4 regions of the Shewanella sp. BF02_Schw genome follow, and region 2 is predicted to be linked to each of the others. Evidence: predicted binding sites of a transcription regulator. Region 2 holds the regulator's gene; each other region holds the start of a gene.
What was found. The regulator sigma-54, encoded in region 2, starts transcription at its own class of promoters, with help from an activator protein. The targets are predictions, from matches to a motif close to GTTGGCACGNNNNTNGNNT.
Positions count from the first base shown of each region.

Region 1: a site for sigma-54 is predicted at 5,851-5,869, ahead of flgB (flagellar basal body rod protein FlgB). Genes of this name have one in related genera too.
Region 3: a site for sigma-54 is predicted at 6,081-6,099, ahead of HNW13_RS03240 (DUF3192 domain-containing protein). Genes of this name have one in related genera too.
Region 4: a site for sigma-54 is predicted at 4,239-4,257, ahead of HNW13_RS17120 (TorF family putative porin). Genes of this name have one in related genera too.

Region 1 is NZ_JABKAW020000001.1:580,315-588,660, forward strand. Features, by position in the region: gene HNW13_RS02725 (IS5 family transposase) at 1-8, opposite strand, end outside; tRNA gene HNW13_RS02730 (tRNA-Arg) at 274-349, shown strand; gene HNW13_RS02735 (DUF2947 domain-containing protein) at 563-1,042, shown strand; gene HNW13_RS02740 (chalcone isomerase family protein) at 1,123-1,683, shown strand; gene HNW13_RS02745 (flagellar protein FlgN) at 1,884-2,357, opposite strand; gene flgM (flagellar biosynthesis anti-sigma factor FlgM) at 2,459-2,788, opposite strand; gene flgA (flagellar basal body P-ring formation chaperone FlgA) at 2,863-3,570, opposite strand; gene HNW13_RS02760 (chemotaxis protein CheV) at 3,940-4,860, shown strand; gene HNW13_RS02765 (protein-glutamate O-methyltransferase CheR) at 4,933-5,766, shown strand; gene flgB (flagellar basal body rod protein FlgB) at 5,903-6,301, shown strand; gene flgC (flagellar basal body rod protein FlgC) at 6,304-6,720, shown strand; gene flgD (flagellar hook assembly protein FlgD) at 6,744-7,529, shown strand; gene flgE (flagellar hook protein FlgE) at 7,590-8,346, shown strand, end outside.
Region 2 is NZ_JABKAW020000007.1:3,197-11,542, reverse strand. Features, by position in the region: gene lptB (LPS export ABC transporter ATP-binding protein) at 1-603, shown strand, start outside; gene HNW13_RS19920 (RNA polymerase factor sigma-54) at 746-2,230, shown strand; gene hpf (ribosome hibernation promoting factor) at 2,256-2,543, shown strand; gene ptsN (PTS IIA-like nitrogen regulatory protein PtsN) at 2,546-2,989, shown strand; gene rapZ (RNase adapter RapZ) at 2,986-3,849, shown strand; gene HNW13_RS19900 (HPr family phosphocarrier protein) at 3,870-4,145, shown strand; gene mgtE (magnesium transporter) at 4,657-6,021, shown strand; gene HNW13_RS19890 (hypothetical protein) at 6,542-6,694, shown strand; gene HNW13_RS19885 (transposase) at 6,714-6,965, shown strand.
Region 3 is NZ_JABKAW020000001.1:696,012-704,357, forward strand. Features, by position in the region: gene HNW13_RS03210 (LysR family transcriptional regulator) at 1-349, shown strand, start outside; gene queF (NADPH-dependent 7-cyano-7-deazaguanine reductase QueF) at 424-1,281, opposite strand; gene syd (SecY-interacting protein) at 1,336-1,986, shown strand; gene HNW13_RS03225 (AAA domain-containing protein) at 2,114-4,753, opposite strand; gene HNW13_RS03230 (Zn-ribbon-containing protein) at 4,843-5,616, opposite strand; gene HNW13_RS03235 (hypothetical protein) at 5,617-5,982, opposite strand; gene HNW13_RS03240 (DUF3192 domain-containing protein) at 6,151-6,534, shown strand; gene HNW13_RS03245 (DUF2789 domain-containing protein) at 6,569-6,805, opposite strand; gene HNW13_RS03250 (GNAT family N-acetyltransferase) at 6,979-7,608, shown strand; gene HNW13_RS03255 (DUF962 domain-containing protein) at 7,677-7,985, shown strand.
Region 4 is NZ_JABKAW020000004.1:403,666-412,011, reverse strand. Features, by position in the region: gene HNW13_RS17150 (GGDEF domain-containing protein) at 1-881, shown strand, start outside; gene HNW13_RS17145 (DUF3016 domain-containing protein) at 876-1,400, opposite strand; gene HNW13_RS17140 (DUF4240 domain-containing protein) at 1,622-2,131, opposite strand; gene HNW13_RS17135 (hypothetical protein) at 2,198-2,596, shown strand; gene HNW13_RS17130 (response regulator) at 2,719-3,516, shown strand; gene HNW13_RS17125 (HU family DNA-binding protein) at 3,672-3,944, shown strand; gene HNW13_RS17120 (TorF family putative porin) at 4,340-5,026, shown strand; gene HNW13_RS17115 (hypothetical protein) at 5,403-5,579, shown strand; gene HNW13_RS17110 (PDC sensor domain-containing protein) at 5,664-6,641, opposite strand; gene HNW13_RS17105 (flavohemoglobin expression-modulating QEGLA motif protein) at 6,876-8,228, shown strand.

The DNA of each region.
Region 1 (8,346 bases), on a different contig from region 2:
CGGGGCATGGTAATCTCGTTGTATTTGTTTTTGGCGAAGTGAATTATACGAGATTACCTTCTTCGCACAAAATTCAAACAAAGATCAACAGCCCCTAGCTCTAAGAAGTTAATAATTCAGACTCAAGACTCAAGACTCAAGACTCAAGAGTTAAGTGCTAAGTGCTAAGTGCTAATCGATAAGAGTAAGGCGATTATGAATTAGTTGGTTATTAATCAAGCAATTAAATATAAAAGGTTTAATTCGATTATAAACTCAGTATAATCACTGGGTCTCTCTATAGCTCAACAGGATAGAGCAGCCGCCTCCTAAGCGGCCGATCGGGGTTCGAGTCCCTGTGGGGAGACCATATAATTTATGTTAATTCTTGCTACTATTCTTTTTACCCTCATTTTCATTTAGTCGTTTTTTTCCTAGATTCAGACTTTTCTTCAATTAATCTTTTTATCTTCAGTATTAATATTTTAACAAATCATCACATCATTTATCCCTGTCGCTATCGCAGTCTGATCGGCTTTAGCGTTATAATTGCACTTCATTTTTTGTTGCTAGGAGCAGTTGTTTGTCACATTCATATATTCCGTTTGATCTTTATAAGCGTAAGTGGATTTTTAACCATAAAGATTTGCCTGTATCAGATGATGATAAGGCCTTGATTAAGCCATTGACCGATAAAAGTGCCATGGAAGTGTGGGATAAGTGGATAAGCAATAAGAGCAGTCGTGCAGAGCTGTTTGAAAAAGGTGATTGGCCAATAAAGCAAGATGCTTGGGTGGCAACGGAGCATTGGCAGTCGGCATGGGATTCTAATGATAATGCGATGCCCGAAGCAATTATTGCGCATATTCAATGGCCTGATGATGCGGTGGTGTACTTTTGCTATGAAAAATACCAAATAGTTGAAACTCGCTGGGATGTGTTTGTGCGTAATTGGAAGTGCTTTTTATTTTTTGATGATGGTCCAATTTTAATCTCGCCAAAGCACAAGCAAGCATTGATGTTTCTACAGAATGGCCAATATAAATTAGGCGTTCGCGGTTAAATTACCCGACTTGAGTTGCGGTTGTTGGTTAAACGGCTGATGGTGTAGTCGTTGATATTGCAGTTTTTTAGAGAGTTTATATGAAATTATTAGCTTCAATTGGATTGAGCTTATCGTTAATGATGCCGTTGTTGGCGCAAGCTAGCATGATTGCAGATGTTGATGTAGCAGAGCAAATTACAGTAGCAGAGCAGCCATTGATATTGAATGGCGCTGGTGTACGCAGTAAGTTTTTTATGGATTTATATGTGGGTAGTTTATATCTGCCGACAAAAGTGCACACTCTAGAAGATGTGCTTACTCAGCCGATAGCGGTGATCCAGCTAACGATTACTTCTGGGATGATCACTTCAAACAAAATGCGTGATGCCATTACTGACGGTTTTGAAGCTGCTACCGACAATGACACACACTCAATTGCCAAAGATATTGAACATTTTACCCAATTGTTTGCAGATGAAATTGTCGACGGTGATCAATTTACTTTTGTCACCCAAAAAGGCAAGGGCGTGAGCAGTATCAAAAATGGTAATGCTCAGGGAGATATTGTTGGAGAGGCATTTCGTCAGGCTTTACTTAAGATTTGGTTAGGTGAAACTCCGGTACAACAAAGTTTACGCCAAGCTATGCTAGCTCAATAAATCACCTGCTAGGTTCTAGGGCGGACTACGTCCTGCTAGGGTCGCTGCGCTTCTAGGGACAGCTTCGCTGCTAAGATTTTATAGCCTCTAGCCGCGAAGCGTCCTAGCAGCGTAGCGCTCTAGGCTGTCGCTAAGGTTTTATAGCCTCTAGCCGCGAAGCGTCCTAGCAGCGCAGCGCTCTAGGCTGTTGCTAAGTTTTATTAGGCTGAAAAGTCATTGCCCAGCGTTGAAATGGTAGAGGTTTTACCTTTGTCATTATAGGTCAAGCTTGAGGCATTGCGGCTGGCTTGTAATGCCTGGGCAAAACGATTGAGGCTGGCGATATTGAGCTCAATCAAGCTGGCATTCTGACTGTTGATGTCTTTGCACTCGGCGAGAATAGCTTTAGCTCGTGAGACTTGTTGTGCCAGTTCAGTATCGGTGGTGAGCAGATTGTGTTGTGGGTGGCTTGCCAGTTTTTCGTCAGTGGCTTTCATATTGAATAAGCACTGGGTTTTATCTTTGGAAAGCGCCAGCAGTTTGTCGGCATCTTGTTTGGATAATGCCGCTTTCTCTCCAACAATAAGCGATTTCAGCTGCGTTAATGTCTGATTTTGACTATCAAGCAGTTGGTGTAGCTCTTTGCGTTGATCTTCGCTTGCTTGCTTGTGTAATGGCTGGTTTAACTCTGTCATAAATTACTCTTAGGTTTTTTTAACTAACACTTCTCTATGGTGCAAGTTTGCACCTATTATCTGTATGTCGTTAAAACAAGTTAAAGAGTAACGTTTAACGGTTACTCTCTGTCAAACGATAAACCGCCTAGCTCTGCTTCAAAGCTGGCAATATTCGCTGCAAGCTTTTCTGGATCGACTTTATATCGTCCCTCAGAGATTGCTTGCTTAATTTCAGCGACCTTTTTTTGGTCTACTTCTGGTAACGATGCCATTTTTGTTTGCGCGCTCTGAAGCTGTTGAGCTTGAGAGGTAATGCTAACGGAATCTGTTTTAACCGGTGCAGCTGATTTTGGGGCTGCAGTAGTTGTAGATTGCGTAGCAGACTGCGTGTCACGTGCAGTGCGCATTTGTGTATTGGTAGCAGTGTTATGCTTAATATCAATTGCCATGGGAGGCTCCAGCGTAATGAATCAGGTTTTCCAATCAGGCTATCGGCACCCCAGGAAAAAACTTTAACGCTATTTTACATTCTTACTTCAACTTCGCCAACGCCAATTACAACCGCATCGAATTGTTTGCTAGTGTTACTGTTTTTTACTCTGATAACCTCATCGATATTGCCATCACGCAATGCTTCCCCAAGGGTTTTTATTTCTACATTAGTGGTTTTAGCATAAATAGAAACAGTGTCACCTTTGCAAACAAAGCACAGGTTATTACTTAATACTGGAGAGTCTTTCGCTACCCGACGTTTCACCCGCGAGCCGATTAATGTCGTGGTGTCGGAAAAAAACTGACCTTTTAAGCTATATTGGTCAACATACATGACTTGTAAATGATGTTCGCCAATAATTTGGTCAGGGGACAATAGTTGGTTAGCCACCACAACAGGGTATTGGATTTCGACTCGAACAGAGAGATACATTTGCCATGGATAGTCATAGTCAGGGCTATTACAACTGAGTTTTACCATGTTATTTCGACTAATAGCCCGTTCACTGGCAAGTTCGACATTAATCGGTGGGTAACAGGCTGGTGGACTGATTCTGCCCTCAAGGTTTTGTGGGGTTATTTGCACTTTAGCTTTTGAGTCAGCATCAATTTTTTTGGCTACCGCCTCTTTAGCTAACGCATAAATGGTCGATAGTGAAGGTGTGATAATTTCTTCGCTAGCAATTGCAGGCAAAGAAAATGCTATTGAACACAAAAAACATAAAAAAAATACTTTCATAATGAAGATACTAGCTTGTTTTGCCAGAATGCACCTATACTTTGAAAAACGAAAAATATGCGAGTAATCTCTGCATACACAATAAGCTAAAATAAATGGGCTAGGGGACATAAGAATAACATTATCCCTTCGTCAAAAAAGTGTCAGTTCACAGTGCGAGCTAATTTATACAAAATTAAAGCAAGTTGCATGCCCACTTTTTGATTCATTAAATTGAGATGTATTTGTTAGATTGGTGATGGTTTACACTCAAATTGAGTGACCATCAGTAAAATATGTACTAACCGTATTATGCTAAACCAAGGTTTACTATAATTTCAAAGAACAATTTTTATCCTTTTGGGTGACAGTTAACTACAAGGCCTTGTTATGTCGAGCATTTTAGATTCAGTAAATAAACGTACCCAACTTGTCGGGCAAAACAGACTCGAGCTGCTATTGTTTAGGCTTAGCGGCCGTCAACGGTTTGGCATTAACGTGTTTAAAGTGAAAGAGGTTTTGCAATGCCCACCACTGACTACGTTGCCTAAATTAAACCGTTTTGTTAAAGGTGTTGCTCATATTCGTGGCTCAACCATTTCCGTTATCGATTTAAGTGCCGCAACGGGTGGACGCCCACTGACATCAACAGAAAATTGCTTTATTATCATTTCTGAATATAACCGAAGTATTCAAGGCTTTTTAGTCAGTTCAGTTGAACGTATTATCAACATGAATTGGGAAGCCATTATGCCTCCACCGCAAGGTTCTGGCCGTTCTTCTTATTTAACTGCGGTGACAGAGATTGAAGGTGAGTTGGTTGAGATTCTAGATGTTGAAAAAATTCTTGATGAAATTTCACCGGTTAAGACTTCTATCAGTAAAGAGCTCAATGAAGCATTAACTATTGATAGAGAACAGCATTATCATATTATGGTTATTGATGATTCTGCTGTAGCACGTAAACAAATTATTCGTTCGTTAGAGTCATTAAATCTGCAAATCGATACCGCTAAAGATGGTAGAGAGGCGCTGGAAAAACTGAAAAGTATTGCCGCAGAAATGGATGATGTTTCAGTTGAAATTCCGTTAATCATTTCTGATATTGAAATGCCTGAAATGGATGGTTATACCTTAACGGCTGAAATTCGTAATGATCCAAAATTAAAGAATATCAAAGTAGTATTGCACACATCATTAAGTGGTGTATTTAACCAAGCGATGGTACAAAAAGTAGGGGCTAACGACTTTATTGCTAAGTTTAACCCCGATGAGTTAGCCGCAGCGGTTAACAAACATTTAAGTTTATAAACCTTTTATTATTGCAAAATATTGCAAAATATTGGAGGTTGAGTTCATAGGCTTACCTATTAGGAAGATAATGTGACAGATAAATCACTTGCTGAAGCAGAGTACAATCAATTTAGGCTGTTTTTAGAACAGCATAGCGGTATTGTGTTAGGTGAGAACAAACAATATTTAGTCCGCAGTCGTTTAGCGCCTTTGATGGGGAAGCATAATTTGCCTTCTTTGTCTGAGGTAGTTAAAAAGTCGATGAAACCGATAGAACGGCAACTGCGCGCTGAAGTGATAGATGCGATGACCACCAATGAAACGTTATGGTTTCGAGACCGTTATCCATTTGAATTACTGCACAATACTCTACTGCCTGAATACAGTAAGCTTGGCAGACCATTAAAAATTTGGTCGGCGGCATGCTCTTCAGGTCAAGAACCTTATTCGTTGGCCATGACGGTGTTGGAATATCAACAACGTAAACCTGGTGCTTTACCAGGAGGCGCGACAATTCAGGCAACAGATTTATCACCTTCTATGCTAGATCGTTGTAAAAATGCTGAATATGATGGTTTAGCACTTGCTCGTGGTTTGTCTGAAGAACGTAAACGTCAGTTTTTTGATGCTTTACCTTCGGGTAACATGAAAGTTAAAGATAATGTGAAGCGATTAGTTAACTTTAGAGCCCATAATCTACTTGAAAGTTATAGCCTATTAGGTAAATACGATATTATTTTTTGCCGCAATGTGTTGATTTACTTTGCTCCTGAGGCAAAGGCTAAAATTTTGCGGCAATTTGCTGCCGCACTTAATCCTAAAGGTATTTTATTTTTGGGTGCGTCAGAATCTCTTGCGGGATTAACCGAAGAATTTAATATGGTTCGCTGTAATCCTGGAATTTATTATCAAAAGAAAACCTAGATAATATAATAGCTTAATCTATTTATCATGCCGGCATTCGTCGGCATGTTTGTTTTTATCTTTTATTCCCTCATAAATTAAATTGTTGGCATAACCTTTGCTTTATTTCTACCAGTTAGCTGATGGAGGCAATTTTATGGCGATTAATTTCGATAATGCATTAGGTGTTCACCAATACTCTTTGGGCATTCGAGCTCAAAGAGCAGAAGTGATTTCAAGTAATATCGCCAATGCCAATACTCCTCATTATAAAGCTCAAGATGTCAATTTTGCTTCTGCTATGCAAGCGGCAAGCTCGCATCAGAAAGGCTTGAGTATGAGCCAAACCACAGAGAAACATTTTGATTTAACGGCGTTAAGTCAACAGCATGTTCAATATCGTATGCCAAATCAAGCTGATACTGGCGATGGTAATACTGTCGATACGCAGAAAGAGCAAGCAGCATTTATGCAAAATGCGCTCGAATATCAAATGTCATTAGGCTTTCTTGAGGGAAAATTTAGTGGCATGCGTAAAGCATTGCGAGGTGATTAATTATGAGTTTATTTAATATTTTTAATGTTTCTGGTTCAGGTATGTCTGCGCAGTCAGTGCGTTTGAATACCACCGCCAGTAATATTGCCAATGCTGATTCTGTGTCTAGCAGTGTCGATAAAACCTATCGCGCGCGTCATCCTGTTTTTGAAGCCGAAATGCTAAAAGCCAATAGCCAGCAAAACAGTTCGCCTGGTGTTAGCGTAAAAGGCATTGTTGAAAGTAACAAACCATTATTAAAAGAATACTCGCCAGACCATCCTATGGCAGATGGTGATGGTTTTATCTACAAACCTAATGTCAATGTGATGGAAGAAATGGCCGATATGATTTCTGCATCACGCTCTTATCAAATGAACGTTCAGGTGGCTGATGCGACTAAATCTATGTTGCAACAGACGTTAAGGATGGGTAAATAGTATGATGACTCAAGGAGGTAACAATGAGCCTCATTAATTCTTACAGTCAGTCTTTACCGCAACAATCCAGTAGTGCATCTAATACTAGCGCTACTACGAAAAGTTCAGTACAGACAAATACAACTAGCACTACGACTGGTAATCCTTTTCTTGACGGCATTCGTTTGCCTGAAGAGAGTGCTATTCCTGAATCAAAAGATCAGATGTTAAAGCAAGAAGATTTTTTTGCTTTACTCAGTCAACAGTTGTCGATGCAAGATCCTTTTAAACCGGTTGATAATGATCAAATGATTGCTCAAATGGCATCGTTTTCTACAGTCGATGGTATTTCAAATCTTAATGATGAAATCCTTAACCTTAATACTGTGATGAGTTCTAGCCAGGCGTTACAAGCTTCAGGCCTGGTGGGTCGTAAAGTACTTATTCCATCTGATACCGGTGCTATTTCGACTGAAAGCTCTGAGATTAAGGGGGTTATTAGTACACCATCTGCAATCGAATCGATTACGGTTAGGGTTGAGGATGAGTCGGGCCAGCTTATTAAGAGCTTTAATGTTGACGGCAGTAAAGGCGGCAATATTGATGTGACTTGGGATGGCTTAGATAAAAATGGCGACCCTGCCAAAGCGGGTAGTTACGCGATTAAGGCCAGTGGTAAAGTTGATGGAACGTCACAAGATTTAGCGGTATCGACTTACGCTCATGTTACCAGTGTGTCATTGGGCACAGTCGCGACCGGAGCCATTTTGAATTTGCGTGGAGTAGGCGGAATTAAGTTATCTGACGTACTCGCAGTATCTGAAACATAGTACGCCCAATAACAGATTATTGGCTGTATTAATAAATGAATTAATTGTGAGAGGTGATCTATGTCATTTAACATTGCACTGAGTGGTATTGCTGCCGCGCAAAAAGACTTAAATACAACGGCGAATAACATCGCTAACGTCAATACTATTGGTTTTAAAGAGTCGCGAGCAGAATTTGCCGACGTATATGCCAATTCTATTTTTTCTAACAGTAAAACCGCTGTGGGTGGTGGTGCAACTACCACACAGGTTGCACAGCAGTTTCATCAAGGTAGCTTACAATTTACCAGCAACTCGTTGGATATGGCGATCAGTGGTGGTGGCTTCTTTGTTACCTCATCAGAACTAGGCTCTCAAGATCAGTCATACACCCGTGCTGGTGCGTTTAAAGTTGACTCAGCCAATTATATGGTCGACTCAGCGGGTAATTTTTTACAAGGTTTCCCGGTGGATGAAGATGGTGGTTCAACTTCGGTGAGTTTAACCACCACTCAGCCGATTAAAATTCCAGACACTGCTGGGAGTCCTGTTAAAACCGAAAATGTTGGTTTGCAGATGAATCTTAATGTCAGTGAAACAGCATTAGACCCAGCTAATTTTAATCCTGCTGATTCTGATACCTTTAATAATTCCACCTCAGTGACGATTTATGATTCATTAGGTGAGTCGCATATTATGACCACTTATTTCATTAAACCGACCAATGGTTCATTTACTGGTGAAAGTAATTGGGTGGCTTTTTATGCTGTAGATGGCGAACCGGTTGATGTAAATGGAGCCGGTACTTATGATACAGATAGTGATGGTGATGGTGCTG
Region 2 (8,346 bases):
AAAACCACCACCTTTTATATGGTTGTCGGCTTAGTAAAAAGCGATAAAGGCCGAATATTGATTGACGATGACGACCTTACTGCCGATCCAATGCATTTGCGCGCCCGCAAAGGTATAGGTTACTTACCACAAGAAGCCAGTATTTTCCGCAAGCTTACCGTTTACGACAACATAATGGCCGTACTGCAAACTCGCAAAGAGCTCAGCACAGACCAACGTATTGAACAGCTTGAGCATCTACTCGAAGAGTTCCACATTACTCACATACGCGACAGCCAAGGCATGTCGTTATCGGGTGGTGAACGTCGTCGTGTTGAAATTGCGCGCGCTTTAGCTGCTAATCCAAAATTTATTTTGCTTGATGAGCCCTTTGCTGGTGTTGATCCTATTTCGGTCATCGACATTAAAAAAATCATCCAACAACTTAAAAATCGCGGTTTAGGGGTATTAATTACCGACCATAACGTACGTGAAACGCTAGACGTTTGTGAGCGAGCCTATATCGTCAGCCAGGGTAATTTAATTGCCGAAGGCACACCTGATGAGATATTAAGTAATCAACAAGTTCGAGCTGTGTACTTAGGTGAACAATTCAAGCTATAGTTACTTTACTGGCCTTTTAGTCTAGCTAACTCATTTCATTGAACGATACCTAAACAACGTTAAATGTCATTGATGTTTATGGCAATCCATTACAGTTCGAGATTGTCATTTTTATGGAAAATCATCTAGGGATAAGCGGTAAATGAAAGCGTCACTCCAACTTAAAATGGGTCAACACTTAACCATGACCCCACAATTGCAGCAAGCCATTCGCTTACTGCAATTATCGTCATTGGAGCTACAGCAGGAAATCCAACAAGCATTAGATTCAAATCCATTGCTTGAAATAGAAGATGAGTTTTCTGAAGCAAAAAACTCCTTAAAAGAAAACCGCGACCAAGCGGATACCGACTTTAGTGACAACAGTATTGTTAATGTCGAAAAAGACACTTCCACCGTCGACATAGCAGAATCCATGACCAAAGAAACCATGGATGATTTAGCCATGGATACCACATGGGATGAAGTATACACAGCCTCACCTATGTCAGGTTCGGGCAGTGCAAGCATGCGCGATGACGACATGCCCTTTCAAGGTGAAACTACTGAAGGTTTGTACGAACACTTAGAATGGCAAAAAAATCTCACTCCATTTTCAGACACAGATCTCGCCATTGCCACCGCCATTATTGATGCCATTGATGAACGCGGTTATTTAACCCAAAGTACCGAAGATATTCTCGAAGCCATGGGTGATGAAAATGTGGAACTCGATGAGGTTGAAGCGGTATTAAAACGCGTTCAACACTTTGACCCTGTGGGTGTTGCAGCACGTGATTTAAGCGAATGCCTATTTATTCAATTAGCGCAATACTCTAACGACACACCCCATATCGATAATGCACGATTGTTAATCAAAGGCTATTTAGAGTTAATTGCTGGCCGTGATTTCAGATTATTGATGCGTAAAACAAAACTAAAAGAAAATGAGTTACGTGACGCAATCACTTTAATCCAGACACTCAATCCTCGTCCGGGCTTATTAATTACCCCCATGGATGATGAATACGTGATTCCCGATGTCACAGTATTAAAGAAAAATGGCCGTTGGGTAGTAGAGTTAAACCCAGACAACATGCCTAAAATTGGTGTTAATCAGCAATATGCAGCCATGGCTAGAGGCAGTAAAAACCCGTCGGATAGTCAATTTATTCGAGGCCATCTGCAAGAGGCTAAATGGTTTATTAAAAGTATTGAAAGCCGTAATGATACTTTACTTAAAGTGGCAAATTGCATTGTGCAATTTCAGCAAGGCTTTTTTGAATATGGCGAAGAAGCCATGAAGCCTATGGTGCTCAATGATATCGCTGAAGCTGTAGAAATGCATGAATCGACCATTTCACGAGTCACCACACAAAAATATATGCACACCCCTCGGGGCTTATTTGAACTAAAATACTTCTTCTCTAGCCATGTCAGTACTGACGATGGCGGGGAATGCTCATCAACGGCCATTCGTGCTTTTATCAAAAAGCTGGTTGCCGCAGAAAACCAGAAAAAACCACTGAGTGACAGTAAAATGGCTCAGCTTCTGGCAGAACAGGGCATAAACGTTGCTCGTCGTACGATAGCAAAATACCGTGAAGCAATGATGATCCCGCCCTCAAACCAACGTAAGAGTTTATAACCTACTAGGCAATGGAGGATTTTTTATGCAAATAAGTCTGACTGGGCGTCATGTCGAAATAACAGAATCTTTACGTGAATACATCCACAGTAAATTTTCAAAGCTTGAACGACACTTCGATCAGATCCATAATGTACACGTTGTGCTCAATGTAGAAAAATTACAACAAAAAGCAGAAGCCAAAATCAACATTAATGGCGCAGAAATTTTTGCAATGTCAGAAAGTACTGATATGTATGCTGCAATAGACGCCCTGATCGATAAACTCGACCGTCAGGTAATTAAACACAAAGAGAAGAATACAAAACACTAACGATGGAACTTTGTACCATTCTGCAGCCGGAATGCACTACCTGTGCCACACCGGGCAGTAAGAAAAAAGTACTGGAACTCATCAGCAATTTAGTCGCTGCCCAGTACCCAACCCTGTCTTCGCAAGAGGTTTTTGAAAGCCTGTTAGCGAGAGAGAAAATGGGTAGCACAGGTATAGGAAATGGCATTGCGATACCTCATGGTAGATTAACGACCATCGATCACCCTATCGCGATATTTATTAAATGTGAAGAAGCCATTGCCTTTGATGCAATCGATAAGCAACCCGTGGATCTTTTATTTGCTTTGTTAGTCCCTGCAGACCAGTGCCAACAACATTTAGGCACGTTATCGAGCATGGCCCAAAAGTTAAGCGATAAGCAAATATTGAAACAGCTTCGTAAAACTCACGACGCAACAGAACTTTATCAGGTTATTACTGCATGAAACTAGTTATAGTATCGGGACGTTCAGGCTCAGGGAAATCCGTTGCCCTGAGAGTATTAGAAGACCTAGGATATTATTGTGTTGATAATTTGCCTTTACCACTCATTGGCACATTATTAGCCCAGCTTAAAGGCAGTAATGATTTGGTTGCGATTAGCGTTGATGTTCGTAACATTGCAGAACAAGGTAAAGTGCTTCAAGACCAATTGGCACTACTTCAAAATGACACTGAAATTATCAGTTTCTTTTTAAATTCCAATGACAAAGTATTGCTTAAACGTTACAGCGAAACACGTCGATTACACCCGTTATCTAAAAATCATATTTCACTGCAAGAAGCGATAAAACTAGAAGGCCGTTTACTTGAGCCTATCGCAAAAATTGTTGATCACTATATCGACACTTCTGCGCTAAACATCTACGAATTAAGCGACCAAGTTAGGCAAATATTATTAGGCAGTGTTGATAAAGAGTTAGTGATTAACTTTGAATCTTTTGGCTTTAAACACGGCATGCCGACAGAAGCAGATTTTATGTTTGATGTACGCTTTTTACCCAACCCACATTGGGAAATAGAACTGCGTCCATTTACGGGTTTAGACGAGCCCGTACAAGAATTTTTAGGTCGTCAGCCATTAGTTAATAAATTTATTTGGCAAATTGAAAACCTATTTGAAACTTGGATGCCGCATTTAGAACGTAACAATCGCAGTTACCTTACCATCGCGATTGGTTGTACTGGTGGTCAGCACCGTTCGGTATATATTGCAGATCAATTAGCAAAACGATTTCGACAAGGCAGTAAACACACGGTTAATGCTCGCCACAGAGAATTAAATATCAGTGATACTAATAACTAAGTGAGCATAGGATCGCGTCAATGATCAAACTTGAACGCCAAGTGACCATTTCAAATAAATTGGGGTTACACGCCCGTGCCGCCACAAAACTCGCGATGTTAGCGGCGGATTTTGATGCTAACATCACCTTAACTCAAGGCGAAAAAAACGCCAGCGCAGCTAGCGTACTTGGGCTATTAATGCTTGAAAGTGGTATCGGTAAAATGATTAGGGTGACAGCTCAAGGCCCAGATGCTGAAGTAGCATTAAACGCAGTGTGTGATCTCATTAATGCTAAATTTGATGAATCTTGTTAATTTTTTAATCGCATTAAATTTATAAATAGCCTGTAATGTGTGAATAGCTGCAAGTTACTCATGCTTTAAGCCACCGTCATCCTTATTTTATGCGGCCTCTAAATGACTAGGCCATACTAACCAAACTGTCACGACATTGATGATCACCAGTAGACATCAGTCCCTCAAAAATATTAGCCCTTAGGTTTATCTCTCGCAGTTGATACCAATCTCATTAGTATCAGTTCATTCTGCGGGAGTTAGCGTTTAACATGATAAAGACATTACCGCTTCTAGCAACGGATCCAGTGCAACTCTGTTTCCGTGACGTGGTACGTCTATAGTATGTAAAGCAGCATTGGCTGCTGCAGAATTTCACCGCAGAAGTCATTTAAGTATTTTATTTCTGCATTTCATTGTCTTACGTAAAGACAGCTATTTCTGCATTTATACGCCTTGAACTGTACAACCTGAGAAACCCAGAATAATGACATACTGAATAATATAAGTATGACGAATAGGAAGTAGATATATGGGTAAAGAGTACCTAGACAATGAGATAACAGAACAACGTCTCAATCAACTCGTTCAAGCACTAGACAGTGGTCTGTTTGTCCATGCCCGTAACATGCTACATACCATGTCACCTAACGATGTCGCCCTTATTCTCGAATCATCACCGCCCAAAAATCGTCAGGTGTTATGGCAACTCATTGACCAACAATATGCTGGGGAAATTCTTGACGAATTAGGTGAAGAACTTAAAGATTCACTTATTAGCAGCATGACACCAGAGAAGCTTGCCCAGGCCACAATAGGCATGGATACAGATGACATGGCCTATATTCTTCGCAGTTTACCCGATAATGTTTACAAGAAAGTGCTCAAATCAATGCGAAGCCAAGACCGGGATAGAGTAGAGCAAGCATTGCGTTACCCAGATGATACTGCCGGCAGTATCATGAATACTGATACCGTCACCCTAAGACCAGATGTCAATATCGAAGTGGTATTACGCTATTTACGTCAACGGGGAAATTTACCTGATACGACTGATACTTTATATGTTGTGGATCGCCATGATCATGTTTTAGGCGGAGTAAGATTAGCTGATTTACTCACATGCGATCCAAGTGTAACGGTCCGCAGTATTATGGACACAGAATTAGAAAGTATTCCTGTAGAGATGTCCGATAAAGATGTGGCGCAAAAATTTGAACGGATGGATTGGATATCTGCCCCAGTCGTCGACAGCCAAGCAAAATTGCTTGGTCGAATTACTATCGATGACGTTATTGATGTCATCCGCGAGGATGCCGAACATTCAATGATGGGAATGGCAGGGATGGATGATGATGAAGATACCTTTGGCCCTGTGCTTAAAAGCACTCTGAGACGCTCTCTATGGCTAACCATCAATCTATTTGCAGCATTACTAGCCTCATCTGTCAGTAACATGTTTGAAGGTACCTTAGAGCAATTCGCCACCATCGCAATTTTAATGACCATTGTACCGAGTATGGGAGGCGTTGCGGGTAATCAAACCCTAGCACTCGTCATCCGCGGGATTGCACTTGGGCATATTGGCCAAAGTAACTCACGCTGGTTAATTGGTAAGGAATTAAGCATCGGATTATTGAACGGTTTAATGTGGTCTGTATTGGTCTTTTTTGCGGTATGGCTTTGGAAAGACGACATCGCATTAGGTGGATTAATTGGCAGTGCCATGCTGATTAATATGACGGTAGCAGGCTTTGCTGGCGCCACTATCCCCATAATGTTAAAAAAGCTAAATATCGATCCTGCGTTGGCGGGGGGTATGGTGTTAACGACGGTAACAGATGTCGTTGGCTTATTTGCATTTTTGGGCCTAGCTACATTATTTTTAATGCACTAAATCATTGATTTAAATCGTACATATCATGTCGTCCAACGAAATTGCACTATCTAGTGCAATTTTACGGACGTCGGCGGCGTCTCTATACACATAAGTCTTTTTCACACATAAGCTCATTTACCAAGCGCTTAGTACTCTGATCACTTTTGCAGCTATGTCTGCAGCCTCACTTTGTTAACGTTTTTCAAACCATCAACTGGCAACAACTCATTCGGTGAAAACCTTGCCTTCATCTTGTCATTAAGGTGACCTTTTTTTGCCATATTTGTCATCCATACTGCGCTACGACAATCACAACCGTAATGTGTTGCCGGCAGCACATGCTCACCACATTAGTGCAATTGCACCAATCTGGTTGGCGACGCAAAAATAACAAAACTACAGGTAACAGGTAATATACTGATAAATAACAACTAAAAATATTTATCAAAGTTGGCACAAGCTTTCCATATAAGAAATATGCACCTACTAAGTAGTAGTTTATTTTTTAAGCAGTCCATTGTAATTGTAGGAGATAGCGATGAATAAAATAACCGTAACACGTAGCATTATATCGATAAATGTCATGGTCAATAATGTCATTGCACAATGCCGCCAAAACATTTTTTTCTTAGCACATCTCGGTTGCAGTCAGTGGGATGAAGTTGAAACTCGCTCAGGTAAACATAGATAAATCGGAAGGAAATTATTTGATGAATATGTCAAATGCAAGACAGTATCCAATCGACTTACAAAGACAAGTGATTAATGAAGTCAAAAACCATAATCGATTATTATCCGACGTAGCAAAACAATATGGCGTGTCGGCTAAAACGGTTTATCAATGGGTGAGAAGTAACGATAGTCGCCAAACTGAAAGCAAGGGCGCGATCGTATCAGAAATAGCCTATTTACAACAAAAGATTGCCCAGTTAAGTCAACAATTACAAACAATGGCAAGTTAGTAACATTAACTGTTTTGGCAAGGATGTTTGATCGTATTAACAACTCGTCCCCCAGCAAGTTGATAACACAGCAACAAACATTCTAATAAAAAATAAGCGCAAACTATCTTGCATCCTTGCCGCTTTATAGCTCTACCGTTAGCCGTTAAGGAAGGCAGCTAACATAACAGTTCAGGCGTTATTGGGTCCCCAGACTCTATGAATCTAATAACGTCATTTTTATTAAGGTGTTTTACAGATCTAAATATCAAAACCGTTTTGGCAAGGATGTTTGACCGTGTTAACAACTCGTCCCCCAGCAAGTTGATAACACAGCAACAAACATTCTAATAAAAAATAAGCGCAAACTATCTTGCATCCTTGCCGCTTTATCGCTCTACCGTTAGCCGTTAAGGAAGGCAGCTAACATAACAGTTCAGGCGTTATTGGGTCCCCAGACTCTATAATCCAATAACGTCATTTTTATTAAGGTGTTTTACGGATCTAAATATCAAAACCGTTTTGGCAAGGATGTTTGACCGTGTTAACAACTCGTCCCCCAGCAAGTTGATAACGCACAGCAACAAACATTCTAATAAAAATAAGCGCAAACTATCTTGCATCCTTGTCGCTTTATCGCTCTACCGTTAGCCGTTAAGGAAGGCAGCTAACATAACAGTTCAGGCGTTATTGGGTCCCCAGACTCTATTAATCTAATAACGTCATTTTTATTAAGGTGTTTTACAGATCTAAATATCAAAACCGTTTTGGCAAGGATGTTTGACCGTGTTAACAACTCGTCCCCCAGCAAGTTGATAACGCACAGCAACAAACATTCTAATAATAATAAGCGCAAACTATCTTGCATCCTTGCCGCTTTATCGCTCTACCGTTAGCCGTTAAGGAAGGCAGCTAACACAACAGTTCAGGCGTTATTGGGTCCCCAGACTCTATAATCCAATAACGTCATTTTTATTAAGGTGTTTTACGGATCTAAATATCAAAACCGTTTTGGCAAGGATGTTTGACCATGTTATCAACGCGTCCCCAAGCAAGTTGATAACGTACAGCAACAAACATTCTAATAATAAGCGCAAAATATCTTGCATCCTTGCCGCTTTATCGCTCTACCGTTAGTAGTCAAGAAGACAGCTAACATAACAGTTCAGGCGTTATTGGGTCCCCAGACTCTATAATCCAATAACGTCATTTTTATTCCAGCCTCTGGCTGACAAGCTCAAAACAATAATAATCACGAGCTTGATAACACTCTGGAGCATCAATGGGTACAGGTTGATCGCATTGGAGTGTTGGATACCCCAGTGGCATAAATATAACCACAGACAATGCAAACAAAAGCCCCAACGCAAAGGATGCAATGGGGCTTTTTCATTTCTATTAA
Region 3 (8,346 bases), on a different contig from region 2:
TTTTTTTGCCGCCGAGCACGTTATGTATCGTCTACATCGCGATAATATGCGTGTTGCAGATATCATTTCTAATGATCCATTACCGCAGCGCACTTTATACAGTGAGCAGTCGTCTATTTTGAGTATGTTGTCGTTAATCAGTAAGTCGAATGCCATAGGCATAGCGCCATATACTTTTACCCAAAGCTATGCGCAACTGTTTAAACTAACCTTACTTGAATTACCTTTTAAGACTCGGCCAATAAATTTATACAGCATTTGGCCGACAAAACATGCATTAGATAAGTCATGTATTTGGTTAAGGGAAATAATTGAAAAACTGATGCATGATGCATATGGCTCTTCATAATGCAGACAGCATTAATCAAAAAGCCAATCTTAGAGAGATTGGCTTTTTGTTAATATCGCTATATGTGATGGCGATTATTGTCTCGCGAGGCGATTAGATTCAGGTGGGTTTTCAAAGTCGCTGCGGTACGGGTTGATGTCTAAGCCACCACGACGCGTATAACGTGCGTAAACGGTTAACTTAGTGCACTGGCAGTATTTTTTTAAGTCGACAAAAATACGCTCAACGCACTGTTCGTGAAACTCGTTATGCTGGCGGAATGAGATTAAATAGCGCAGCAGTTTTTCACGATCAATTTTAGGGCCTTGATAACGGATCATCACGCTGCCCCAGTCTGGCTGAGAGGTGATTAAACAATTAGACTTCAATAAATTTGAATTCAGTGTTTCAGCCACGTTTTTGTCAGGATCTGTACCACCGATTAAATGATCGGGATTAAATGCGTATTCGTCGACTTCAATATCCAAGTCATCAATACAAGTACCCGGTAAATCAATAATACGTTCGAGATTAAAATGCTTTGGTTCGATGACTTTGACGGTCAGATCACCTTGGGCACAAGCGATTAAATCGCGGCTTAACGTTTCTTGTACGGCTTCGACACTGTCAAACTTAGTTTGGTTAAAACTATTTAAGTACAGCTTAAAAGATTTAGATTCAATCAAATTGACACTGTTGATATCTAACTGAACTTCCAAAATGGCAACAACAGGCTTGCCTTTAGCATTAAGCCAAGACAATTCATATCCGGTCCAAATATCGGTACCGTGAAAAGGGAGTTGACCACTTAATTCAATAGCATCTCGGTTAAGTTTACGTGGAACCCCTTGCAGCAGTGACGCGTCATACTCAGCTTGATAAGCAGTTGCTTGGCCTAATGTTAGGCCTTTTAATGCTGCTGCATCACTATAAGGGTCGTGATTGTGTGTCATCTAATCGGTTTCCGTGTCAAAATATGGTTTTATTATAAACTACGAGTGGCTTAAGTGTCTTGTTCATCTGCATTAGATTGCTTTATAAAAAACTATCTTAAATCTTATCAAGATACGCTATCTGAATTTCCGCGCTATTATCCTTTGGGCGAAGACTCAATATGTATTCAAGGCACCTTTAATGCGGACACTGATGATACTGTGTTCTGGCAGCCCATTAAACGTGACAATGTCGCTGACTTTAGTAACGTGGAGCATGCATTAAATATTCAATTACACCAAGATATTCATGCATTTTATGGCCAGTATTTTTCCGCGCCATTACCGTTTACTGCATCATTTGGCGACGGTGAATTACTCCAAGCATGGAATCAAGATGACTTCGAAAATTTGCAACAAAATGTAATTGGTCATTTGATCATGAAGAAAAAGCTCAAACAACCAGCAACTTGGTTTATCGGTGTGCTAGGTGATGACGACGAAATGCTGACGGTAAACAATGATGATGGCAGCGTGTGGATTGAAATTCCAGGTGAAAAACAGCGCACTAAATTAGCCGAATCATTAACGGCGTTTTTAGAGCAAATATCGCCGATGATCAAACCGCCATCAAAACCCGTCGAGGAATTACCTCATACGGTAGATCATCCAGGAATTTGGCAACGCATTAAAACCATGTGGGATTATTTGTTACGCAAAAAGTAACCGCATCAAGCATTGAAGTGCCATTTTATGGTGCTTTAATGCGTTCATTGCATGCAAACACGAGCATTCAAACTCGAGCATTCAAACTCGAGCATTCAAACACTCATCTTCCTCGTAATATCCTCCTTTATGCTTCGCTTAGGTTATTTTCTCCACACTTTAGTGTCTGAGTTATTTTGTCTATGCACGCTTGTTTATCAACAATCCACAATCCGTAGCTTATGGGCAATACTTCAACGCCAGCCCGTTTAAATAATTTGTAGGTTGTTAGCTCAAAAAAGTTAGCCCAAGGCCCAGGAAAACCAATAAGGTCAACCGCAAGGTATTTGTCTGCATAACGACACAATAGGTCTATTTCGGTGCCGGCAATGGTATACCCAGGCCAAGTATCAATATTGTACTGTGTTAACGCCTCAATAAGCTCTTGCTGAAATGTGTCTATCTCTGAGGTCACGCTGTGTTTGGCATTAAAGGTTGTTATAGAAGTAACATATTGGCGTAACAGGTTGTGTTCTGGTAATAACGAGTCGTCCATAGACAAATATATCAACTGCTTTTGACGTGCCCTGGTAATGGTGACGTTAAACACATCCGCTTTATTTAAATAAGCAGTCGCACGTTTACTGTCGTTATCAATCGCAAACGAAATCAGCATGATATCCCGCTCTTCGCCTTGAAACCCAAACGGCGTGGCTACACGTATGTTGTGTTTAATGACATCTGTTTGAGGGATCTTCTGCTCAATCAATGTGGCAATATATTCAGCCTGCGCGCTAAAAGGCGAGATAACTCCAATACTATGAGTGATGCCAGTTTGGGCATCTTGTGTTATTTGATGTTGGATCTCTGCTAATAAACTCTGTGCTTCTTGTGGATTAACGCCCGATGCATCACGAGTACCGGCGATACGATGAAGGTGCAAATGGCCTGAACTGGTGCAGGGTCGGTGTTGCATGATTTTTAATTTAGATTGATAAAAAGACTGGTTACTAAAATGAATCAGCTCAGGCTTACTTCTAAAGTGTTCATCTAAAAAGGCCAACTCTTGCGCACTAGCTAATGTTTTTAACGCTAAATCTAAGATGGAGTTATCTCGATAACTGATGGCTCCTGGGCTGCTTTCGGGCACATTATTTTTGGCAAGCAATTGAGTTTGTTTGCTTCTGGCTAAAAAGGAATAATGTTTTAATTGCTTTGTGTCGCCAACAATCAATACACGTTTTGCACGGTATAGCGCAGGTAAGCAACTGCTAATGTTACATTGTGTTGCCTCGTCAATAATCACTAAATCAAACATTTCGCGATTAAGCGGCAATACTCTGTGTAGGCTGTTTAAGCTTGCTAGCCAGATGGGAAATGCGGCAAATAATGTGGCGTATTCTATTTTTTCAAATAACGCGAGTTGTTTACTGGACGTTCTACTGCGAATCGCTTGGTTAAAAGCCTGTAGCGATTTACGGTGCTGATTAACTAATGTGTTTAAGTTATTCTTTTTTAGTGCATTAAGATATTCAGCTGCCAGTGTTTCCCGCGTAACAGTGTGTTTATTAATGGTGTTTAACGCATCCCATTGATGATGCCATTGGTTTATTGACCCTTGGGTAAAAAACAAATAAACCCGTTTTAGCCATGTTGATTGTTGTGCTTGAAGTTTATGTAGGTGCAAACCACGGCGAATAGACCTGCGACTGAACGCCAGGAAACGTTTTTCCAGTTTTATCAGTAATCGTTGCAGCTTATTCAGTTCGTCTTCACATGCTTGTGGGTTTTGGCTTAAGTCATCGCTAAAGTATCCTGCGAGTAAGTCCGCGGTATAGTCTTTTAATTGTTTTAAAAATGCTTTTTGTCCTGCGCGAATAGACACGTCGCCCAAGTTAAAATTACTCGCCAATTTATCTGCAATCACATCAAGGGCTACGTCATTATTTGCCACAATAAGCACCGACTCACCGCGCGCCATATGTTCGGCAGCAACAGCAGATATGGTGTAGCTCTTGCCCGTTCCTGGCGGACCAGATACGCAGCCTAAATCGGCATTGGCAGCGATATGAATAACTTTCTTTTGTGGCGTAGATAATAACCCCGGTAAAAAGTCATATTTAAGTGTTGGGGCTCTGAGTCTTACAGCACGTTTTTCAAACGTTTGGTTAAACAGTTTACAAATAGGAGCTGATTGTTCGTTAGCGCTAATGATACTTTCTAATTCGTGAAGTACACCGCGACTGCTCGATGACCTCTCGACAAAAAGTAGCATCGAAATAGGTAATAAGCGGGGTGTTTCTTGGGTTAATGCTTTTTTAATATCTTGGTGTCCAGCAAGCTTGGGATATTGCAATAACTCTAGTGAGTTTATGTCAATTTGATTACTGCTAAAGTATGAGGTCCAAAAAGATGGTGAATGTATATCTTCATTGATGAGATCTTCTGAAAGCTCATTATCTTCTGGTAGCAATTGTTGCAGCAGGGCTTCATTGATTTCAGTGTCTTCTGTTTGGGCTGAAAAATAGAAATTATTGTTTTGTTGTTCAATGGTGGCTTCATTAAACAGCAGCGGTGAGACAACCGTTTTGAGCTCACCTTTTATAGTCACTTTACCGACAAATAGAAATCGTGCGTACAGCAGTATTCTTTCCCTTTGGTACATTGCCACTCGCTTAAGCATTGGCTCAGCAAATTCTTGCGGGATAGGCAAACGAGGTAAAAAACCTGTACCTAGTTCATCTTGCCCTTCAAGAATGAGACGATCTTCTTGTTTAAACTTGTTCACATTCCAAAGATTGATGGAGGCGCTATCTTCCTTATAACAATCTTTGTAGTAGGATATAATCTGCTGATAACTCAATGGCACAATTCCATTTATTGATGATCCCAAGACAAATTAGACACAATACGGCAAGGCTCGCAGCGAAAATGAAACATGTCTAAAAGTGGCTCATCTAGCTTCCAATCTTTAGATCCACAGCGTGGGCAGGGGCGAGCTAGCTCTGCTTGCAATGATTCGCCGCCCACACGGTATAAGTAATAATAGGTGGGGATATTAGTTAAATATTCTATCCGGCCACGTAAATCCCAACCGCGTCTAAATAGGTCACTGTCCGCTCGAGTGATCTCATCCAAAGCTGCAAACTCAGCTTTTGTGGCTGCGGCCATTTGCAGTTCATCGCATGCTTGCCATTCTGTTTGCCATTTTATGATGCGTTTGTGATCGCCATTAAAAGTAGCAGGCAGCTGATAAAGAGGTATTGGTAACAGGTTATCGCCATTACGCAGTGGCGAACACATATGCACATAACTGGTATACAGCAGTTGCCATGAAGGCGTGTCGGTATTGCTGGCTTCGGAGTTTATGTCTTGGCCGATGAATTTCTCTCTAGGGGCCAATAGTTTCGCTGCAGTTAGGCCTGCTAAGGCCACTTTTACCCATGGGCTACTGTGGCGGTTAGCTAAGCTGGTTTTTTCAGGTAACAGCAAACGAACTCTAAATTCACCGTCATTAAAGGCGACCGCAAATTCACGTCCTAAAATTTGTCCATTAGCTCGTAAGGCTTCAAGAAAAGCGTTAATGGCTTTCTCTACCGTATCAATTGTCGTATCGGCAAAACATTCAAAGCGTAGTTCGGTGACAAACATCTACTGCTCAGCCTTATTATTGATTATGTAGCTTTGAGTCATATTATTTTGTAATTGGTTTTCTAACTCAGTAACTCGTTGGGTTAGCTGACTAATGTGTTGTTGTAGGGTCATAACCTGTTGAATCACTTGAGTAAGATCGGGTTGATCATGTGATGGGACATCGGCTATTGATGGAATGTCTGCTAATTCCGGTAAATGTTGCCACTCAGATTTAGGCAGCGCCTTAAATTGTTGTAAACCTTGGATAAGGGTAGGCATCGGAATGCTATTGCCTAAACGGCTTTTTATCAGCGCCAAGCTGGGCGTATGCCCATTGTTAGCAATTGATTTTGCTGCGGCAAGTACTTGTTCAATTGGACTCATTGTTGGTTTAATTCCTTAATTCCATAATTCCATATAGTGAGATTAACTAATTTCTTGTTGAGTTAAAACATAAAGCTATATAAATCAGTATATTATTTTATGGCACGATTTTGGCTTAAAGGATCTGTAAATACAATGCGGATTTTATTTTAACAAAAAGGATGCAACATGAAATTAAAACTTATCGCAGCGGCATTAATTGGCGCAACATCACTAGGATTAAGTGGTTGTGTTATTAGTGTCGGAGACCATGAATCGGGTAAAAGTGCTGATTATTGGCAAGTGCAACAAGATAAAAATCGTGATCTGTTGAGCAAATTGTCTATGGGAATGAGCAGTGATCAAGTCACAACCTTAATGGGAACGGCTGATTTTAGTGAAGCTTATACCAAGTCGGCTCAAAATAATGCAGAGCAATCCATCAAAGTGTTGTTTTATCGTACCCAATGGGCAGAAGGCGATGGTAAAACAACCAAAGATGAATGCACGCCAATTGTGTTCAAAGATGACGTTTTAGTGGGCTGGGGTGATACCGCCTACAGACAGCACTAATTGCCGAGTGAGGTTATCCGACATTAAGTGTTAATTACAATTTAGCTCGCATCATCACGTCCAATTGGTCAATCACTTCTGACCATTGGGCGTCTTGTAATAATGCCTCTTTTAAAAATGCTTTTTGACCTGAATTCCAGCAATCGGCATCAGTAATTAATGTGTGTTTATCCAGTTTGTTTTGGATAACAAAGTCGTCGATTCCCTCTTGATCGTGAGGCAAACCTAATTGCTTAAATAAGTGACTTAAATCATTTGATGTAGTGTCCATTTGGCGCATTCCTTATGATGGTTAGATAAACAATTTTAGTATCCGTCTTGATGAGATAAATTGCAAACAACTGACACTCACAACCGCTAACAGGTAAAATGGGTAAACAAAACTTGTACAATGTTTCAAACTTGTTAAGTTAACTTTAGCGAGTTAACCAACAAGGAATAATAATGGACAATAACACCTTGGAAACTTTACGTGCAGTCTATTTGACGGCAGAAGACTTACGAGTCGCAGCTTCTATTCTTTATAATGCTTATCATGATGATCCCTATTTTATCGAGGTACTTGGGCAAGATGACAATCAACAATACGAACAGAAACTTCGAGCGGCGATTCGTGAAGAGTTAAATGAACTGTGGCAACAAGAACAACCTTTAATTGGCCTATTTGACGGTGACCGTTTAATTGGGGTTGCCTGTGTGATTACGCAACAAGTACCTTTGGGTGAGGGGCGTTATTGGCATTGGCGTTTTAAAATGATGTTGGGTACAGGATGGAAATCAACTCAAGGGTTAATGCAAAAAGAGACCTGCATTTTAGAACATCTTCCTTCGCAAAAATGCGGGGTTTTGCAATTTATTGCCTTATCCCCCAATGAGCAGCAAAAAGGTTATGGTGCCAAGTTAATTCAAGCGGTATTGAGTTGGTGTGATGAGCAACCTGGGCTTGATGGCATTGGGGTATTTGTGAGTAACTCTTCGCACCATCAAGCATTCGTGAAACAAGAATTTGTCAGCATTGCCACTGTGAGTATTGGCAATATTGAAGGTGAAATATTGTTTTACAGTAAGGCATAGTGTCTAAAATGAAATAATCTAATACTAACAGAGCATACCATTAGCGAGTTGTTAATAAGGAGTGAGTAATGGAACCTAAGCGTTATTCTTCATTTGCAGAGTTTTACCCATTTTATCTGTCGCAACATCAAGATCCCGTTTGTCGAAGACTGCATTACATTGGCAGTAGCATTATTGTTGTGATTATTATTAACACTCTGATTAACCAACATTGGTGGCAGCTATTGTGGTTGCCGGTAGTCGGTTATGGTTTTGCATGGTTAGGGCATTTTATATTTGAAAAAAATCGCCCCGCAACATTCACTTATCCGCTATACAGTTTATGGGCAGATTGGGTCATGTTTGGTCAAATGATAAAGCGTTTATGGCGCAAATAACCCTGGAAGTATTAACTTGCTCACGCTTTTGTAAGCAATATCCTACAAGTGTGTAAGGGATCTTATCTAAAGTTGTCAGTGTTTAACGTTATAAATTATTGTTAATCTTTTAAAATCAGGCAATTACATTTTTCTAACGATTTACTGACATGTGAGATGTGTATTTAAATGGAGTAGAGTGACTTTTCTCGGCGTTTATTTTGGCTAGAATGTAGTTATCGAAAGCGGGTCATCAGTTGGTTTTCTTAGGATGAGAAATAAGACTAATGATGCTTAAGAATATTAGGGATGATACTAGGACACGCTCACGGATTTGAGCATAAGCTCGGCAAATGGATAGCCGAATCAAGGATGGGTGAAG
Region 4 (8,346 bases), on a different contig from region 2:
TTTCTGAACAACCAGCATTACAAGCCATTGTGGTAACCGAAAATAATAAGCCATTAGGTATCGTCAATCGCAGCACATTACTCGAGCTATTCAGCACACCTTATGGCCGTGCATTACACGAAAACCGGCCTGCGAAAATGGCAATGGACACCAAGGTATTACACATTGATGCCAACGAACCGCTTACCCATGTCAGCAAATTACTCACCTCTGACTCAGTCAACACGGTAGCGCAACAGTTCATTATTTTGCGTAATCAGCAGTTGATTGGCATTGGCCATACTAAAGATTTATTACAACGTATTACTGAACATAGAATAAAAATGGCTCGACACGCAAACCCTCTCACCAATTTGCCGGGGAACGTGCCAATACAAGAAGAGCTAAAACGCTTAAGGCTACAAAAAAAATCTTACTATCTTGCCTATTTAGATTTAAGTCACTTTAAGCCCTACAACGATATTTATGGTTTTTGGCGTGGGGATGAAGTCATTCAGTTAGTCGCAAACTTGTTGCAGCCTTATCAAAATGAACATTGTTTTGTTGGCCATATTGGGGGGGACGATTTTGTTATGATAAGCATGCAAGACGACACGCTAGCCAACTGCCAAACAATTATTGAACGGTTTGAGCAACAGAAAATGAGTTTTTATAATAGCGATCACTGGCAAGCACAATCAATGCAAGCCCAAGACAGACAGGGGCTGCAATTCCAATACCCTTTGGTTTCATTATCCATTGGGGTTTTACCACCATTGGTGACCCAACAAGCAACAGAGTATCAAATATCAACGTTAAGCGCCCAAGCCAAAAAGCAGGCAAAAATCGCTTCAAATGGATTTTACCTGCATGAAAAACAATCAACAATGCTTAACTTATAATTTGGGAGCTACCGTTTTTTGTAACCAATCATCAAATAAGTTGGTTTCATATTGAAACGGTTTGTTATTGAAATTACGCGTATTGTTCATAAAACTCATGTCGATAATTTTTTCATCTCCAGCAATAATGACTTTGTCACCTTCATTTACACTGTAGCTAAACGTCGCTCTGGGTGGATATAAATCTTTTACAATACGTAAATCACCTGGCGTAGCCCCAAATGTTGGTCGCATGTCTCCAGCTAAATCAAAGTTAGTCACTTGCATTTGCAAAGTCTGCCCTGGCTTAAGGATTTTTTCAGCCTGTTTATTGATGTTTTTGGTTAAGGTTTCAAATAAACGGTTTTCAAAGCGCGACTGAAGTTCATTTGAGGTTTTAATATCACGAAAATCTTTTGGATTTTGCCACTCAATTTTAACCAGCCCCACTTCGGTAACAGGGTTCGCTTCTGGCGCATCTTCGGCCATGGCAACTTGGCATACCAATACCGGAGCAAGTAGTAAATATTTTACGTTCATAATAGACCTCCAAAGGGGTTAAGACGCTTACAACACAACCGCTTCATACTGTAAGTTAAACAATCAATCCAGCACGTCATGTTTAACGTTTGTCTAAACTGTTGTGGTCATATTGCAATGCGGATAATCGTCATTAAATTGAATGTTAGCCATCTAGCCAGCATCATATGTAATAACTATAGACCTGTTAAGCTGAACCAACGCTTAACAGTTTCATCCCACTAAAAAGGAAATCGTGCGCTCAATAAAGGATAGGTTTGACGCATCACTTTTGGCTTGGTGCTGAATTTTTTACCCACTGGTGTATTCTGGCCTGATGGCATAAACGGTAACTCATCCCCATTACGGTCTTCGTAAATTTTACCTGCAATTAAATCGTAGTCTTCCACAAACGGGTAAGCATAATCATCCACTAACGGCCATTGTGCTAACTCACCCAAGCAGTCAGGATTAGCAATAACCTTGTCATACCATTGCTGACCTAACGACAGTAAAAAACATCTAAACTCAGCAAAGGCATAGTCAGAATCGCAACCGGTAATGATGTATGCAGCGCCCCAAACTGACCATAAATAACTACGGCGTAATTGCTGGCCTAACATTTTATCAAATGTCTTTAGCGCTTCATCATCCAAGAGTTGCAATTGTTCGCGTAAACGCAATTCAAGATCAGCAGAAGACTGCTCTGGTTGATCTCGTGTTACCAGCGCCCAAAAATGTGTTTCTGTCATCAAAATGTATCCATCGCTCTATTTTGTGAGATATTCTACCTCAAATTTTCCAGCTAGATGATCAATATGAACCAAAACACAGCCCCCCGAATGCCAATTAGAGTCATGCTTCTTATCTCACTGTATGTTGTACTCACTATTATTGCTATTTGGCGCGCAACAACATATCAAGCATATGATTTATTAACACTGGGAGTGATACCGGTATTCATTGGTTTAATCAGACGTGCTGCATGGACAAAAGTACTGCTGATCAGCTACGTAGGCTTACAAACTCTCGGACTTACAGCTATCACCACAACAGCAATCATTGCCTATCAAATCACCCCTGATGACGTAAAACTTGTGTTTCAAGGTTATGACATACCACTGATCCCACTGTGGTTGTTACTGTTGAGCGTGGTGGTATTTCAATGGTGGGTAGGACTGTCTAACGTGACGAGAGACTATCTCGTTAAAAAGTAAGCATAAGACACTATTACTCTGGTTTGACTGCCATCCTTAGGGCATTTTTAGTGTACAATTTGCTCATGCGCGCAACATTAAAACAACAAAATAATAATAAATATATCTGTGGAACGTGAATTATGACTAGTTTATCCCCAAGTGAATTATCCATCCTATTACTTGAGCCGTCAGAGACTCAACGTAAAATTATCATTACGCGTCTTCAGCAAGAAGGGGTGAGCAGCATTCAAACTGCCGCAACGATTGCGGAAGCCAAAACGATTATTCAACGCCATAAACCCGACTTAATCGCCAGTGCACTGCATTTTGTCGATGGTGAAGCCACAGAGCTACTGCAATACATCAAAAGTACCCCGGCATTAAATGATATTCAATTTATGCTGGTGTCCAGTGAGTGTCGCCGTGAACAGCTCGAAATCTTTAGGCAATCAGGTGTTGTCGCCATTTTGCCTAAGCCATTTAATGCTGAGCACTTAGCGACGGCACTTAATTCGACCATTGATTTACTCAGCCACGACGAGTTGGATTTAAGCCACTTTGACGTGCATAACATCAGGGTATTAGTGGTTGATGATAGCCGAATGGCGCGTAATGTGATTAAACGCACTATTGGTAACTTAGGGATGCAACTGATTACTGAAGCGGTTGACGGTGAGCAGGCTATCAACCTAATGAAAGAAAACATGTATGACTTAGTGATAACAGACTACAACATGCCTTCGGTGGATGGTCTTGCATTAACGCAATATATCCGTAATCACAGTCAACAATCACATATCCCCATTCTAATGGTATCGTCAGAAGCCAATGACACCCACCTAAGTAATGTATTTAGTGCTGGAGTTAACGCCTTATGTGATAAGCCTTTCGAACCACAGTTAGTAAAGAAAATTCTTTACCAACTGCTAGAAGAATAACCACAGAGCCAAAAAAGACATTATTTGTACTGATTTTGCTCTAAAACCATTACAGATACTGAATTTATGGGATAAAGTGCTTTTAAACCAGCATGGCTTGTGGCATGTTATTCATGTTTTAAAAAACACTTCTATGGAAAGCAGAGAATATCAATATGAACAAAAGTGAATTAATTGCAAAAATCGCTGAGAATGCGGAACTAACTAAAGCTGAAGCTGGCCGCGCACTAAAATCTTTCGAAGAAGCGGTAACTGAAGCCATGAAAAATGGTGATAAAATTTCTATTGTTGGTTTTGGTTCTTTTGAAACCACTCAACGTGCTGCTCGTACAGGCCGTAACCCACAAACTGGCAAAGAAATTCAAATCGCTGCAGCTACTGTGCCTAAGTTTAAAGCTGGTAAAACACTAAAAGATAGCGTTAATTAATTATTACGCTCAGTCTTTTTTTGATAGAAACCTCCTCTGTGGAGGTTTTTTATTGGTTATTTTTCAGCTTTGCTTAATCTGTTATCCAGATGCCTGAGTTACATGAACAATATAGATCACTTCAGAATCCCTTCTTTCGCACAGCAAAACGCTAATCGACTCAATATAAGCAAATACCTAAGCCCAAAGTATCATTGCACAATAAAAGTGCATTAGTGCATCATTTAGCGGCAACAAAGATGCAACAAAATGATCCAGTATTATATAACTCACTAATTTAAATAATAAAAAAATATTGGCATGCGATTCGCTAATTGATCTTCAGACAAACCAACATTGAGCTCATTTAATGACACATAAATGCCTCAGTGATAATAAAACTTTAAGGGATGAAGATGAAAAAATCACTATATCAAGCTATTGCATTATCAACAGGCTTATTACTAAGCGGCTCTGCCCTTGCTGAAGTCACTGGCAATATTGGCGCAACATCGAACTACTTATGGCGTGGCACCACGCAAACCAATAATGAAGCGGCCGTTCAAGGCGGCATTGACTATGCTCATGACTCTGGATTTTATGCTGGTACTTGGGTATCGAATGTCGATTTCGGTGATGAAACCAGCTACGAATTAGATCTTTATGGTGGTTATGGCGGTAACTTTACTGAAGACCTAACTTACGACATTAGCTATCTTTATTATGCTTACCCAGATGCTGGTGGCAGTATTGATTTTGGTGAAGTAGCCTTAGTACTTGGATGGAAATGGTTAGATGTGGGTTATTCTCAAGTGATCAACGCTGATTCTGATGTGTCAGGTGCAAGTGACGAAACAGATTGGAACTATATCCAAGCCAATGCCAGTTTCCCGTTAACAGAAAAGCTCAGCATTGCGTTCCACTACGGTTACTCACAAGGCGATGTCGTTGAAGATTTATTCGGCGACACCTATGCAGACTACAATGTCACATTAAGCGCTGAAACAGACCTAGGAACTGTCTCATTTATGGCCTCTGACACGGACTTACCAGACAATGATGCTAAAGTCGTTTTAGGCTACTCATATGGCTTTAGCCTATAACGAGTCAACCTATCGCATATGCGCTTTGCAGTATTGTTCATATCGACGCCACCTAGTTAAAGGTGGCGTTTTTTTATCTGTATTGAAAGCGGAGCATTATCTACGATCAGCACATCAGCACATCAGCACATCAGCACATCAGCACATCAGCACATCAGCACATCAGCACATCCAGAATAGTTGATCACAAGCATACTCTTCGCACAAGCTAGTTTGTTTTACTAGCAAGAAAAACATTTACTGCTAAGCTCAAAGAGAAAGGTAAAAATAGCTGTCCAACTGAGGAAAAATATTTTACTTCCCTATTTAGGTTTTTTTAGTTAGAAAATGCTCATTGAATTAATACCACGCTTTTATTCAACATGAGGGTTTTGTTATGGCTAATCTTAGTGAAAGAGTGCCTGATGACACAGAAATGGACGCGATGACAACGCCTAGAAACGTTAAATCCGCAGAAACATTACAACATAAACGCCAAGTAAAACGCAGGTTAGAAGATTTCCTCGAACAAGCACAATTACGTAAAGCGATTGGTGACGACGACTTTTTCTAAAAAATAGGGATAAACGCTAATGTCGTTTATCCCTGTCTATTTTAAGCGAGCGAACTTAAACACTATTAAGCGCTAATTAATCGCCTATTCACTCTTAGTTTGTACGCGCCTAGTGTGCTTACCGGCTTGTGTTTGTGTGAGTAGCAGCTCAGCTTTGGCACCTAAGTACACATATATCCCTAACCCAACCAATAGCCCAACGACCGCCAACATCATCAGAATGGCTGGTTCAATGTATTGCTTTTCTCCCAGCGACGCTTTAAACATGGTCAGCAAAGCTTCAATTGAAATCGCGATCAAAATGGTCGAAATAAACCGCGTAATCGTTCTTCGGGTCGAACTGTGGCGGAAGATATCTTTATGCATAAGCACTTCTTCTTCCAAAATGGTTTTACCCAAATCAAAAATAGCTAAAGCCAATGTAAGAAAAATGATAATACCAAAGGGCTGTAGCGGATCATGGGTCGCAGATATTTGGCTAAATAAGGTATAAATATCGCGGATCACGGTCCACATAAGTACACTCACCAACACAAACAGACACAGTACAATCGCAGCATAAATGCTTTTAAAAAACGGTGACATTTTACGCCGAGCACTGTCGCCCATCATAAACTCGATCAATCGTGTTAGGTTGACATCAATAACCACAATAACCACTTGCCCAGAGGCCGATTTAATCATTTGTGATGCCGACAAACACAGCCCACCACCGGAGTTAGATAAATAAGGTCGAGTGATATGAACGGTGTCGATGGCAGTCAATTGAGTAAAATAAGGTCGCTGACTTCGGTCAGCATGATGACCGCAAGCCATTAGCTTAACTTGCTGATTAATGACACTGATATTAGGGCAAATCTGCATCCCTTGCTGATCAAGTAAATAAATGAGTTCCACAAAGGGATAACTAATCGCCATATCTTCAAAAATTTTAGCTGAAATAGGCTGTTCGAATAGATTAATGTCTCCCACACCGATCAAAATCGATTCTAATAATTCGTGTACCAAGTGTTCATATTCATGGTAACGCTCAATCACACTTAAATAGCTCATCGCTGCCATAGGTTTTCCTTTTAATCAAGACTACTTTAGCTAAAGCAGTTTTAATGCCAAATAAATAATCTATAATTTTTATAGACTTAAATAATATGACTAAAGGGGGTTGCGATATAAACTGATTTGTCGCACCAAAACAGTGCTACATTTGAGGTATTTTTTCATTGCCGTTTTGCGATCAACATCTGCTAATATAAGTGCTAATACTGCTTACAACATTCTCAAGATTAGGAAAAGACAATGTCTGACTCTTTATTGCGTTATCAACAAGATATTCGTCGTTTTTCTGATGAATTAATTCGCATCCAAGCACCGATTAAAATTTTGGATTCGATAAAATGGCCAAGACAAGTTGAAGATGACTTTTTAGCCAAACAAAGCAAAGAATTACCCAACGTCAGTAATGATTTCTATCAATCGATTCCTTTATCATTTAACGCAGATCAGACCCAGACCGACCTTCAAGGGTTAAAAAATGCCGTTGAGCGAGGTTTAGGCAAACGCGATAAGCTAGGTAAAATTTTACTGGCTAACATTGACCAATATCGAATAGTAATAGACATGCTGCATAACCGCGGCAAGCCAATGTTTGGTAAACTCAGCCAAGAGCTATACGGCAGTGCGAGCGACAAATTACATGGCGATCGTCATACGGTACGCCAACTGGGCGATCGCTTAAGCCATATATTTTCGCTGCCAGCAGCGCGTCACATGAGTAGCCGTCATCCTAAAATAGTGACCGCCCCAGAAGCGGTAACTATTCTTAGCGAACGCTTAGTGAAGTATTTTCATAACGATGAAATTCACGTTAAATTGAGCGATGGTATTGTCTCTGATGCGGCAGTAGGTGGCGATACCGTTAAGCTCAATACCCGCGCCATGTTCAGCGAATCGGATCTCAATGTATATGAAGTGCACGAAGGCTGGGTGCATGTGGGCACCACACTTAATGGTCGGGCGCAACCACATGCAACTTGGCTCAGTGTTGGTTCACCACGAGTGACAGCGTCGCAGGAAGGCTTAGCAGTGTTGATGGAAATGCTGACATTAAGCTCAAATCCAGGCCGTGCTCGTCGAATTAGCGATCGAGTATCTGCTGTCGACATGGCAGAACAAGGTGCCGACTTTATTGAAGTCTATCGATACTTTAGAAACCTCAACCTGAGTTCAAAAGACAGTTATCGTGTTACTCAACGGGTGTTTCGTGGTGGCATGGTTGGTGGTGGCAGCTTTTTCACTAAAGATATCTCCTACGTACGCGGTTATGTTGAAAACATTAACTTTATTCGTAGCGCCATCAGCACAGGTTTACCAGAACTAATCCCAATGCTGTTTTTGGGTAAATTAGCCATCGAAGACATTCCTGTTCTGTATCAAGCTTACCAAGAAGGCATTATTGCTCACCCTAAATATTTACCCCCAATGTTTGAAGACATTAGCGGTCTGTATGCTTGGTTTGGTTTTGCGTCTGGTATCGGCAATATCGACTTAAAAGGGGTGCAACGTCATTTTGCACGCCAATTCAAAAATGTTGTCCCGACTTCTGCTGTCGACTTATTTGAAGATTCAGAATTTGATAACAACTTCGAATAAAGAGTAAACAAAGGAAACTCGCTAAGTGTGGCATAGGTCACACTTAGCTGGCTTTACAAGTGCAATCATCAAATAAGCTAATGCATTGTTACACGACAAGTTTGCTATAGTGTAATGA